DNA from 2 places in the Streptomyces sp. NBC_00012 genome. Region 2 is predicted to be linked to the other one. Evidence: riboswitches for the same ligand, from Rfam matches in the RefSeq annotation. Region 2 holds a riboswitch; the other holds the start of a gene.

Region 1 (4,898 bases), 5.8 Mb from region 2:
CCCGGAACCACATCGACAGCTACTTCACGCAGCACCGTGTCAGCCCGCCGATCGCCGTCGAGGCCAACACCATCCAGGCCCTCACCGAGATCGTCCGGCGCACCGGACTGCTGGCCACCGTGCTGCCCGACGCGGTCACGGACGACCACCCGCACCTCAGGCCGATTCCCATCGACCCTCCGCTGCCCGCCCGCGTCGCCACCCTGCTGCACCGGGAGAGCGCCTACGAGAGCGCAGCCGCGCGTGCCTTCACCCGGCTCGCCCACGGCCTGGTCCGCACGCGCGGCTACGCACCGGCCTGAGAGCCCCGTCCCGCAGAACCCCGTCCCGCGGACGGCGAAACGAACAACGACTTCGAGTGATGAGAGAATTGAGGACATGACAGGGTCTGGGGAGTTCGAGCCCGAGTCGGAGCGGGTCACGCGCCTGCTGCGTGACGAGATCATCGACGGTGTGCGTGAGCCGGGCGGCAAACTCGTCGAGCGTGAGCTCGCCGCGGAGCTAGGTGTGAGCAGGCTGCCGATCCGGGAGGCCCTGAAGGCACTGGTCACCGAGGGGCTGGTCACGCCGAGGCCGCGGACCTGGGCCGTCGTACGGGAGTTCACACCGGCGGACGTCGAGGACCTCGACGAGGTCCGCGCGGCCCTCGAGACCCTGACCTTCCGGCTCGCCGCCCAGCGGCGCACCCGCGCGGGACTGGAGAAGCTCCGTTCGGATCTCGACGCCGAGCTGAAGGCGGCGGACAAGGGGGACGCCGTACGGGCCCACCGGGCCGCCGCCGACTTCCATGAGACGGTGACCGAGCTGGCCGACAACGAACTCCTCAACGAGCTCCAGAGCACGCTCCGGAGCCGGATGCGCTGGCTGCTGGGACAGCACGACGACCTGGAGGGTGTCGCGCAGGAGCACGAGGGCCTGTACCGGGCGATCGCGGAGCGGGACGTCGCGAGCGTTGAACAGCTGGCCAGCAAACATCTGGTGACCGGCCGCAACGCAGCTGCCGCGCGACGCAGGTCCCAGGGCTGAACGGAGCGGCCCCCCGGGCGGGCGCACCCGGCGGCGGGCCGCCCCTGGCGTCCCCGGAGTCTGTCGGGTGATCCGTGATCGGGCCGAGGCCACCCGGCAGGTCTCAGACGTAGACGATGCCGTCCGGGACATCCGGGCGGATCCCCGTGCCGATGTTCCGGTCGAGGAGGTCGTCGAGCCGTTCGAGGGGGCCGATGAGAGCCCGCCCGCCGGCCTGGGCGACCCGTACGGCGGCGTCGACCTTCGGCTTCATCGACCCCTCGGCGAAGGCCAGCCGGGAGATCGCCTCCGGTGAAGCCGTGAGAATGTCCCGCTGCTCATCTCCACAGGGCCAACACCCTGGACGGAGTGGACCAGGCCTTCGTGGCCATGGGCACCGAGATGAACAAGGGCGTGCTGAACAACCTCGGTCTCCTCACGGCCGAGCTCGAAGCCGCCACCAACGCACCCGACACCTCCGAGCAGTATTTCGACATGGTGATGCGCGTCTGGAGCGATCGAGGCTGGCCGACGCGAACCATCAGCACCTCGCGCCCAAGTGCGAGGGCAGCAGACACACCCGACGGCTACGGACTCAGCCTCACACAGAGTGTCAACGGATACCTCGGCATGGCCGGGGCGACGCCGTCCTTCGCCGGCTCGGAGCCGGGAGACCCACTCCCGGCCCGGATCGACCACCCAGCCCTATCACGGAACTGAGCACCGCCCGCCCCGACCCGTGGTCTTCGGCAAGCGCGGCTCCCGCCGGGGCCCACGCGCGGTCGGAGACCGGCGCGGTCGGGTGGTCGGTCAGGAGCGTCGCGAATCGGTTCCGGAGCGGGGCTGTCAGCCACACACAGGCCGTTCCGGAGCAAAGCGGTCAGCCACACACGCAGGCCGTTCCGGAGCAGGGCGGCCAGCCACGTGCAGACCTCGTGCCCGCTTCATTGCGGGGGTATCCGCGCCACCTGTCTGCGCGAGCTATAAGCTGCACCTGCCCCGCGGGGGAAGTCCGGTCGAAATCCGGCGCTGACCCGCAACGGTAGGCGGAGCCCGATATCGGGCCCCGTAAGCCCGATTACCCGCGGTGGTGAAGGCTCCTGTCAATTCGCCGTGGACTGCGAGTGGTGCTGCGCAGGGCGCTCGGCGCCCGGGCTGCTCCTTTGATCACGTAGGTGCACGGCCCGAGGCGAAAGCGATCCGCCCGTGGCCACACCCCTCGACCGCAAACCCGCCGTGCCCCCGCGCACGTCCCGTGCCGGAGCCGGGCCCGCGCCGCCCCGGCGCGTGTCACTGCCACTGCTGCTGGCCACCCTGTGCGCCGTGCTTCTGGTCTCGCTCGTCTGCGGGGCGGGGATCGGAGCGTCGGGGCTCTCCTGGGGTGAAGTGCTGCGCTGTCTGTGGGCCGGACTGACCGGCGGCCGCATAACCCCCGAGCAGGTACCGGCGTACACCATCGTCTGGGAACTGCGCTTTCCGCGCGCCGTGCTGGCCGCGGTCGTCGGGGCCGGTCTCGCGGCCATCGGCGTCGCCGTACAGGCCATGGTGCGCAACGCCCTCGCCGATCCGTTCGTCCTCGGCATCTCCTCCGGCGCGGCCGTCGGCGCCAACGCCGTGCTCATCTTCGGGGCCTTCGGCGCGCTGGGCGTCTGGGCGCTGTCCACGGCGGCGTTCCTCTCCGCACTCCTCGCCATGATGCTGGTGTACGCGATCGCACGCACCCCCCGCGGCCTGACCCCGCTGCGGCTCGTCCTGACGGGCACCGCGATGTACTACGGCTTCTCAGCCGTCACCACGTTCATGGTGTTCGCGGCCGAACGCGGCGAGGCCGCCCGCTCCGCGATGATGTGGATGCTCGGCAGCCTCGGCGGCGCCACCTGGGCCTCCGTGCCCATCGCGGCGGGAGCCGTGCTCGGAGGTCTCGCCCACCTCGCCTGGTCGGCGCGCCGGCTGAACGCCCTGGCCATGGGCGATGAGACCGCCGCCGCGCTGGGAGTGGACGCGGGACGGCTGCGCAAGGAGCTCTTCCTGGTCTCCGCGGCCGTCACCGGTGCGGTCGTCGCGGTGAGCGGTGCGATCGGCTTCGTCGGACTGATGGTGCCGCACGCCGTACGGATGCTGGTCGGCGCCGACCACCGCCGGCTGCTGGCCGTCGCGCCACTGGCGGGCGCCGTTCTGCTGATCTGGGTGGACATCCTCTCCCGTGTGCTGCTCGCGCCCGCCGAACTGCCGGTGGGCGTGCTCACCGCGGTCATCGGCGTGCCGTGCTTCGTACTGCTGATGCGCCGCCGCTCCTACACGTTCGGAGGCGCGTGATGCGGATCGACATCGACGCCCTGACGGTCGAGATCGCCGGCGCACGACTGGTGGCGGATGCCACGCTGGGAGCGGGGGAGGGACAGCTCGTCGGCCTGGTCGGGCCCAACGGCAGTGGAAAGTCCACCCTGTTGCGCTGCGTCTACCGGGCCCTGCGCCCCTCGTCCGGCACGGTGCGGATCGGCGGCGAGGACCTGCATGCCATGAGCGCGCGCGAGGGCGCCCGCCTGCTTGCCGCACTGCCCCAGGAAGCGGTCGCCGAATTCGACTTCACGGTCGCCGAGGTCGTGGCGATGGGCCGGCTGCCGCACCAGCGGTCGATGGGCCGGGCCACCGACGAGGACCGGCAAGCGTGTGAGACCGCGCTGGCGAATGTCGGCGCCGGCCACCTCGCCGAGCGCGGCTTCCTCACACTCTCCGGCGGCGAGAAACAACGAGTGCTGATCGCCCGCGCACTGGCCCAGCGGCCCCGGCTCCTGGTGCTCGACGAGCCGACCAACCACCTGGACATCGCACAACAGCTGGAAGTGCTGGCGCTGGTACGCGGCAGCGGGCTGACCGTCCTCACCGCGCTGCACGACCTCAACCTCGCCGCACTCCACTGCGACCTGCTCCATGTCATCGACAACGGCCGGATCGTCGCGTCCGGCGCACCGCACGACGTGCTCACCCCCGAGTTGCTGGCCGATGTCTTCGGCGTACGGGCACACCGCGTCCCGCATCCGGAGACCGGCGCCGTCCAACTGCTCTTCGACCGCCTGCGCCCCGCACGATCCGATTCTTGAGGAGTCGCCCCCACCATGCCGAACCTTGCACGCCCCGCCGCGCTCGTACTCGCGGCCGCCCTGGTCCTCACCGGCTGCGGAGCGGAGGTGTCCGCCCGCCAGGAGGACGGAGCCGGCCCTCGCGACGGCGACGGACACTATCCGGTGACCATCGAGAACTGCGGCCAGAAGAAGACCTACGACAAGGCCCCGCAGCGCGTGGTCACCAATGACGTCGGCATCACCGAGATCATGTTCGCGCTCGGACTCGAAGACCACATGGCGGGCTATGTGATGCCCGAGGACAAGGGTGACCTCACCTCTGTTCCCTGGAAGGACGGATACCGGAAGGCCAAGTGGCTCTCCAAGGACAGGATCAACAAGGAACTGGTCATCGACGCCCGCGCCGATCTGGTCTTCGCCGGTTGGAACTACGGATTCAGCGAGGGAGACGGGTTCACCCCCGCCGAGCTCCGAAGAGTGGGCATCGACTCGTATCTGCTGAGCGAGTCGTGCCGCAACGGCCGGGGGAAGGCACGGGGGGTGATGGCACCACTCGATGCGCTCTACACCGATTTGCGGAACCTCGGGAAGATGTTCGACGTGGAGGACCGTGCGGAAGCCCTCGTCGCGAGGTTCCGGAAGCAGGTGGCCGAAGCGCAGGCCGGAGCTCCGAAGGGCGCCGCCCGCCCGCGGGTCTTCCTCTACGACGACGGGCGGGACAAGCCGCTGACCTCCGGTGCCTACGCCGGACCGCACGACATCATCACCAAGGCCGGTGGTGATCACGTCATGAAGGACCTCAAGGACAGC
Region 2 (4,898 bases):
CGATCTGCTCGCCGAGGATCTGGAAACCGCCGCAGATGCCGAGGACCGGCCGGCCCTCGGCCGCGCGCCGCACCAGCGCGTCGGCGAGGCCGCGCTCGCGCAGCCAGGCCAGCGCCTTCACGGTCCCGCGGGTGCCCGGCACCACGACCAGGTCGGCGTCGGACAGCTCCTCGGCGCGGTCCACGAACCTGACGACGACGCCGGGCTCGGCGGCCAGCGCGTCCACATCGGTGAAGTTCGACATCAGCGGCACCGCGCACACCGCGACGCGCAGCACGTCCTCGCCGTGGGGCGGCGCGACGACCGACTCGCGCACCGCCCCGCGCAGCGAGACCCGCAGCCCGTCCTCCTCGTCGATGCCGAGGCCGTGGGCGAAGGGCAGCACTCCGTACGTCGGCCGGCCGGTGAGGTCCCGCAGCATCTCCAGGCCCGGCTCCAGCAGCGACACGTCGCCGCGGAACTTGTTGACGAGATAACCGGCGATCAGCGACTGGTCCTCCTCGGCGAGCAGCGCCGTCGTACCGAAGAACGAGGCGAAGACGCCACCGCGGTCGATGTCGCCGACGACCACCACCGGGAAGCGCGCCGCCCGCGCGATGCCCATGTTCACGATGTCCGTGCGCCGCAGATTGATCTCGGCCGGGCTGCCCGCCCCCTCGCAGATCACCGCGTCGTAGGTGCTCCGGAGCTGCTCCAGGCAGTCCACGACCGTGGAGAACAGCGATTCCTGCCTGCCTCCGTGGTAGCCGCGCGCGCTCATCTCGCCGACCGGCTTCCCCATCAGGACGACCTGGCTGGAGCGGTCGCTGCCGGGCTTGAGCAGGACCGGATTCATCAGTGCCGTCGGCTCGACGCGGGCGGCCTGGGCCTGCATGGCCTGGGCGCGCCCGATCTCGGCGCCCGCGCGGGTGACGAACGAGTTGAGCGACATGTTCTGCGCCTTGAAGGGCGCCACCTTCACGCCCCGGCGCACGAGCCAGCGGCAGATCCCCGCCGTGACGACGCTCTTGCCCGCGTCGGAGGTCGTTCCGGCGACCAGCAGCCCGCCGCTCATGCGTTGCTCCGTCCTGTGATGCGAGGTCCTGCGGGGCGACGTCCCGTCACGTCGGTTCCGGTGCCCCGGCGCCCCGCGATCCGCCGCGCTGCGAGGGCCGCACCGAGCCGCCCCGCCACGCAGACGCCCAGCGCCAGCGCACTCACCCGGCGCGACAGCCGCACCGCGCGCTCGATGTCCGCGCTCTCCACGGCCCGGCCCGTCTCCCCGTTGAGCACCGGGCGGTGTTCGACCCGGCCGCCGTACGCGAGGGTTCCGCCGAGCCGTACGCCGAGCGCACCCGCGAACGAGGCCTCCACCGGGCCCGCGTTGGGGCTCGGGTGCTTGGCGGCATCGGCCCGCCAGGCGCGGACCGCTCCACGTGGCCGCCCCCCGGCGGCCACGGCGAGCAGGGCCGTGAGCCGGGCGCCCGGCCAGCCCGCGAGGTCGTCGAGGCGGGCCGAGGCCCAGCCGTAGCGCAGATGCCGGGGCGAGCGGTGCCCGACCATGGCGTCGAGGGTGTTGGCGGCCCGGAAACCGGCCAGCCCGGGGACCCCGGCCAGCGCACCCCACACCAGGGCGCCGACCACGGCGTCCGAGGTGTTCTCCGCCACGGACTCCACCACGGCGCGGGCGATCTGCGGTCCGTCCAGGGAGTGCGGGTCGCGCCCGCACAGGTGTGGCAGCCGCTCACGGGCCAGCTCGATGTCACCGGCGGCCAGGGCACCGCCGATGGCCCGTGCCTCGCGCCCCAGGGACGTACCGCCGACGACGGACCAGGTGGCGGCAGCGGTCAGCGCCACGGAGGCGGCGGGGCTGCGGTGCACGGCACGGGTGAGCAGCGCGGCACCGCCCGCGGCGCCTCCGGCGCAGACGAGGGTGTGCAGCGCGCCCCAGCCGCGGTGATCGCGCCACAGACGGCGCTCGACGCCCGCCGCGGCCCGCCCGAAGGCGGCGACCGGATGTCCCCTGCGGGGGTCACCGAGCAGCAGATCGCCGATCAGACCGGCCGTGGCGCCGTACGCGAAGATGCGGTCGGCTCGCACGGATCAGCCGGCCGTCGCGCCTCGGCGGACCTTTGTGCAGGAGGCTCTCGTCGAGAGCGCCGGAAAAGCGGACGCAGGGCAGCCGGGCATGGCGATATGTCCTCACTCAGGGTCCGCGCCCTGGTTCGACGTGACCGGCGACGAGAGTCTCCTGGCTCCCGGATCCGCGGTTTCCCCGGCCTTCCAGCCCGCTCGCGCGAGCCGTGACTTCCGGTGTGGGGGACCGCTCCCCGGTGACAGTGGCGGGACCGCGCCGGATTCGCACCGGCTTCCTCTGCTGTCGCCGTAATTGGCTCCGGCAGTCCACCACGCTCTGCGAACGCCCGTCAACCTGCCGTTGACCTGCGGCGGCGCAGTGTGCTGAGACCCACATCGGGCCGGACACCTGTGGTGTCCGGCCCGACGGGGGAGCGTGCGCGGGAGTGGCTCAGGCGACGATCAGATAGATCCCGTACGCGACGGCCGCCGCGCACAGCCCGAAGCAGACGTACGCGCCGGCGCGGGCCAGCAGCAGCGAGCCGCCGGAGCCGCCCTGCGCCGCCGGTTCCGGCTGCTTGGAGAGGCCGACGATGCCCAGGGTGAAGAGGCCCACCAGCGCGACGGTGACGACGAGGGAGACGCCGAATACGGAGCCGAGGGCTGCCCAGTCGATGTTCATGCTGAATCCTTAGACGGCCGGTTCAGACGGTGGCGGGTCGCGCCGGGTCCTGGGTGGTTCCGGCCGGGGCCGGAATGGTGGTCATGAGGTTCTGGGACGGCGCCGCGGCCACGGTGGGCGGCGGGCTGACGGCGGCGATGGCCGTGGTGACGACGCCCGCGGGCTCGGCGTCGCCTTCCGACGGGGCGACGTCGCCGTGGCCGACCGGCTTGCGGCGGGACACCAGCCAGATGGCACCGGAGCCCACGACCAGCAGCGCCGCGACGACGACGACACCCCAGGTGCCCTGCTTGGTCAGGAGCTCCGCGCCCGCGCCGACCAGACCGGCGGCCGGCAGGGTCAGACCCCAGGCGACGAACATCCGGGTGGCGGTGGACCAGCGGACCACACCGCCCTGCCGGCCGAGGCCCGCGCCCATCACGGCGCCGGAGCAGGACTGGGTGGTGGAGAGCGAGAAGCCGAGGTGCGAGGAGGCCAGGATGACCGTGGCGGCGCTGGTCTGGGCGGCGAAGCCCTGCGGCGGCCTGAGGTCGGTGAGGCCGCTGCCCATGGTGCGGATGATGCGCCAGCCGCCCAGGTAGGTGCCGAGCGCGATGGCCGTACCGGCGCAGACGATGACCCAGACCGGCGGGTTGGCGCCCGGGTGCAGGACGCCGCCGGTGACCAGGGCCAGGGTGATGATGCCCATGGTCTTCTGCGCGTCGTTGGTGCCGTGGGCGAGCGAGACCAGTCCGGCCGAGGCGATCTGGCCGGCCCGGTAGCCCTTGGCGGTGGCCTTCTCCTGGGCGTCGTTGCGGACCTTGCCGCCGATCCGGTACGTCAGCCTGGTGGCCAGCAGCGCGGCCAGACCGGCGACGATCGGGGCGGCGAGGGCGGGGAGCAGCACCTTGGTGACGACGGTGCCGCCGTTGACGGACGACCAGCCCGCCGACATCACTGCCGCGCCGATCAGACCGCCGAACAGGGCGTGCGAGGAGCTGGACGGCAGTCCGACCAGCCAGGTCAGCAGATTCCACAGAATGGCGCCGACGAGTGCCGCGAAGATGACTTCTGTTCGCAGCCCGTCCTCGTTGATGATCCCGCCGGAGATCGTCTTGGCGACCTCCACCGACAGGAAAGCGCCGACGAGATTGAGAACGGCGGACATGGCCACCGCTGTCTTCGGTCTGAGTGCACCGGTCGAGATGGTGGTCGCCATCGCGTTCGCGGTGTCGTGGAAACCGTTCGTGAAATCGAACACTAGAGCTGTCACGATCACAATCGCGAGTAGCAGCGTGATGTGTTCCATTTACCCAGGCAATCGTTCGACGTCATTGGCATGTGGACCGTAGGCAACCTGGGTGAACGGAAGATGAACTGGGCAGGGCGTTGTGGTGTTCCAAACCGGAGCCGAAGCATTCCGCTTACGCCCCGCGTAGGTGTGGCCCGGCTTTTCCGCGGGGCGCGGCTGTGGTCGATCGCATACCCGTTCGCTTCCGCGGCTGACAGGATCGGCGCATGAGCGATCAGCAGCAGGACGCGATCGGACGGGCCTGGGACGGTGTCGTCGCCACCGCCCGGCGTACGGCGGCCGAGGGCCTCGTCGTCGGGACCTCGGGAAACGTCTCGGCACGGGTCGGCGACACCATCCTGGTCACGCCGAGCGGAGTGCCGTACGACCGGCTGGGCCCGAAGGACGCCGTCGGTGTCGATCCGGAGGGCAACCGGGTACTCGGCGAACTCGCCCCGACCAGCGAACTCCCGCTTCACCTCGCGGTCTACCGGAACACCGACGCGGCCGCCGTCGTGCATACCCACGCGGTGCACGCCACCGCCGTCTCCACATTGGTTTCCGAGGTCCCGTCGGTCCACTACGCCGCCGCCATGCTGGGCGGCCTCGTCCGTGTCGCCCCCTACGCGCGCTACGGCACCGAGGAACTGGCCGTGAACATGCTCGCCGCCCTGCGCGACCGCACCGGCTGCCTGCTCCAGAACCACGGAACCGTCACCTACGGATCCACCCTGGACCAGGCGTACGACAGGACCGCCCAGCTGGAATGGCTCTGTCGGCTCTGGCTCGCCGCGAGCTCCGTCCCCGGACGCAGCCCGAACCTGCTCTCCCCGGAGCAGCTGCACGACGTCCAGGAGGCGCTGAAGGGATACGGACAACCGGGCTGACCCA

Evidence for each region. A riboswitch is a leader RNA that binds a small molecule or an ion and turns the genes downstream of it on or off. The one in region 2 is predicted to bind cobalamin.
Region 1: linked by a shared signal. The riboswitch ahead of OHA19_RS04450 (FecCD family ABC transporter permease) and the one ahead of OHA19_RS30675 (cobalamin biosynthesis protein) in region 2 are both predicted to bind cobalamin.

The regions. Positions count from the first base shown of each region.
Region 1 covers NZ_CP108309.1:924,533-929,430, reverse strand. The annotation lists gene cynR (transcriptional regulator CynR) at 1-302, shown strand, start outside; gene OHA19_RS04465 (GntR family transcriptional regulator) at 379-1,026, shown strand; gene OHA19_RS04460 (hypothetical protein) at 1,130-1,279, opposite strand; gene OHA19_RS04455 (hypothetical protein) at 1,375-1,725, shown strand; cobalamin riboswitch at 1,988-2,110, shown strand; gene OHA19_RS04450 (FecCD family ABC transporter permease) at 2,212-3,321, shown strand; gene OHA19_RS04445 (ABC transporter ATP-binding protein) at 3,321-4,106, shown strand; gene OHA19_RS04440 (ABC transporter substrate-binding protein) at 4,122-4,898, shown strand, end outside.
Region 2 covers NZ_CP108309.1:6,699,410-6,704,307, forward strand. The annotation lists gene OHA19_RS30670 (cobyric acid synthase) at 1-1,054, opposite strand, end outside; gene OHA19_RS30675 (cobalamin biosynthesis protein) at 1,051-2,079, opposite strand; cobalamin riboswitch at 2,224-2,355, opposite strand; gene OHA19_RS30680 (hypothetical protein) at 2,507-2,737, opposite strand; gene OHA19_RS30685 (anion permease) at 2,760-4,025, opposite strand; gene OHA19_RS30690 (class II aldolase/adducin family protein) at 4,235-4,894, shown strand.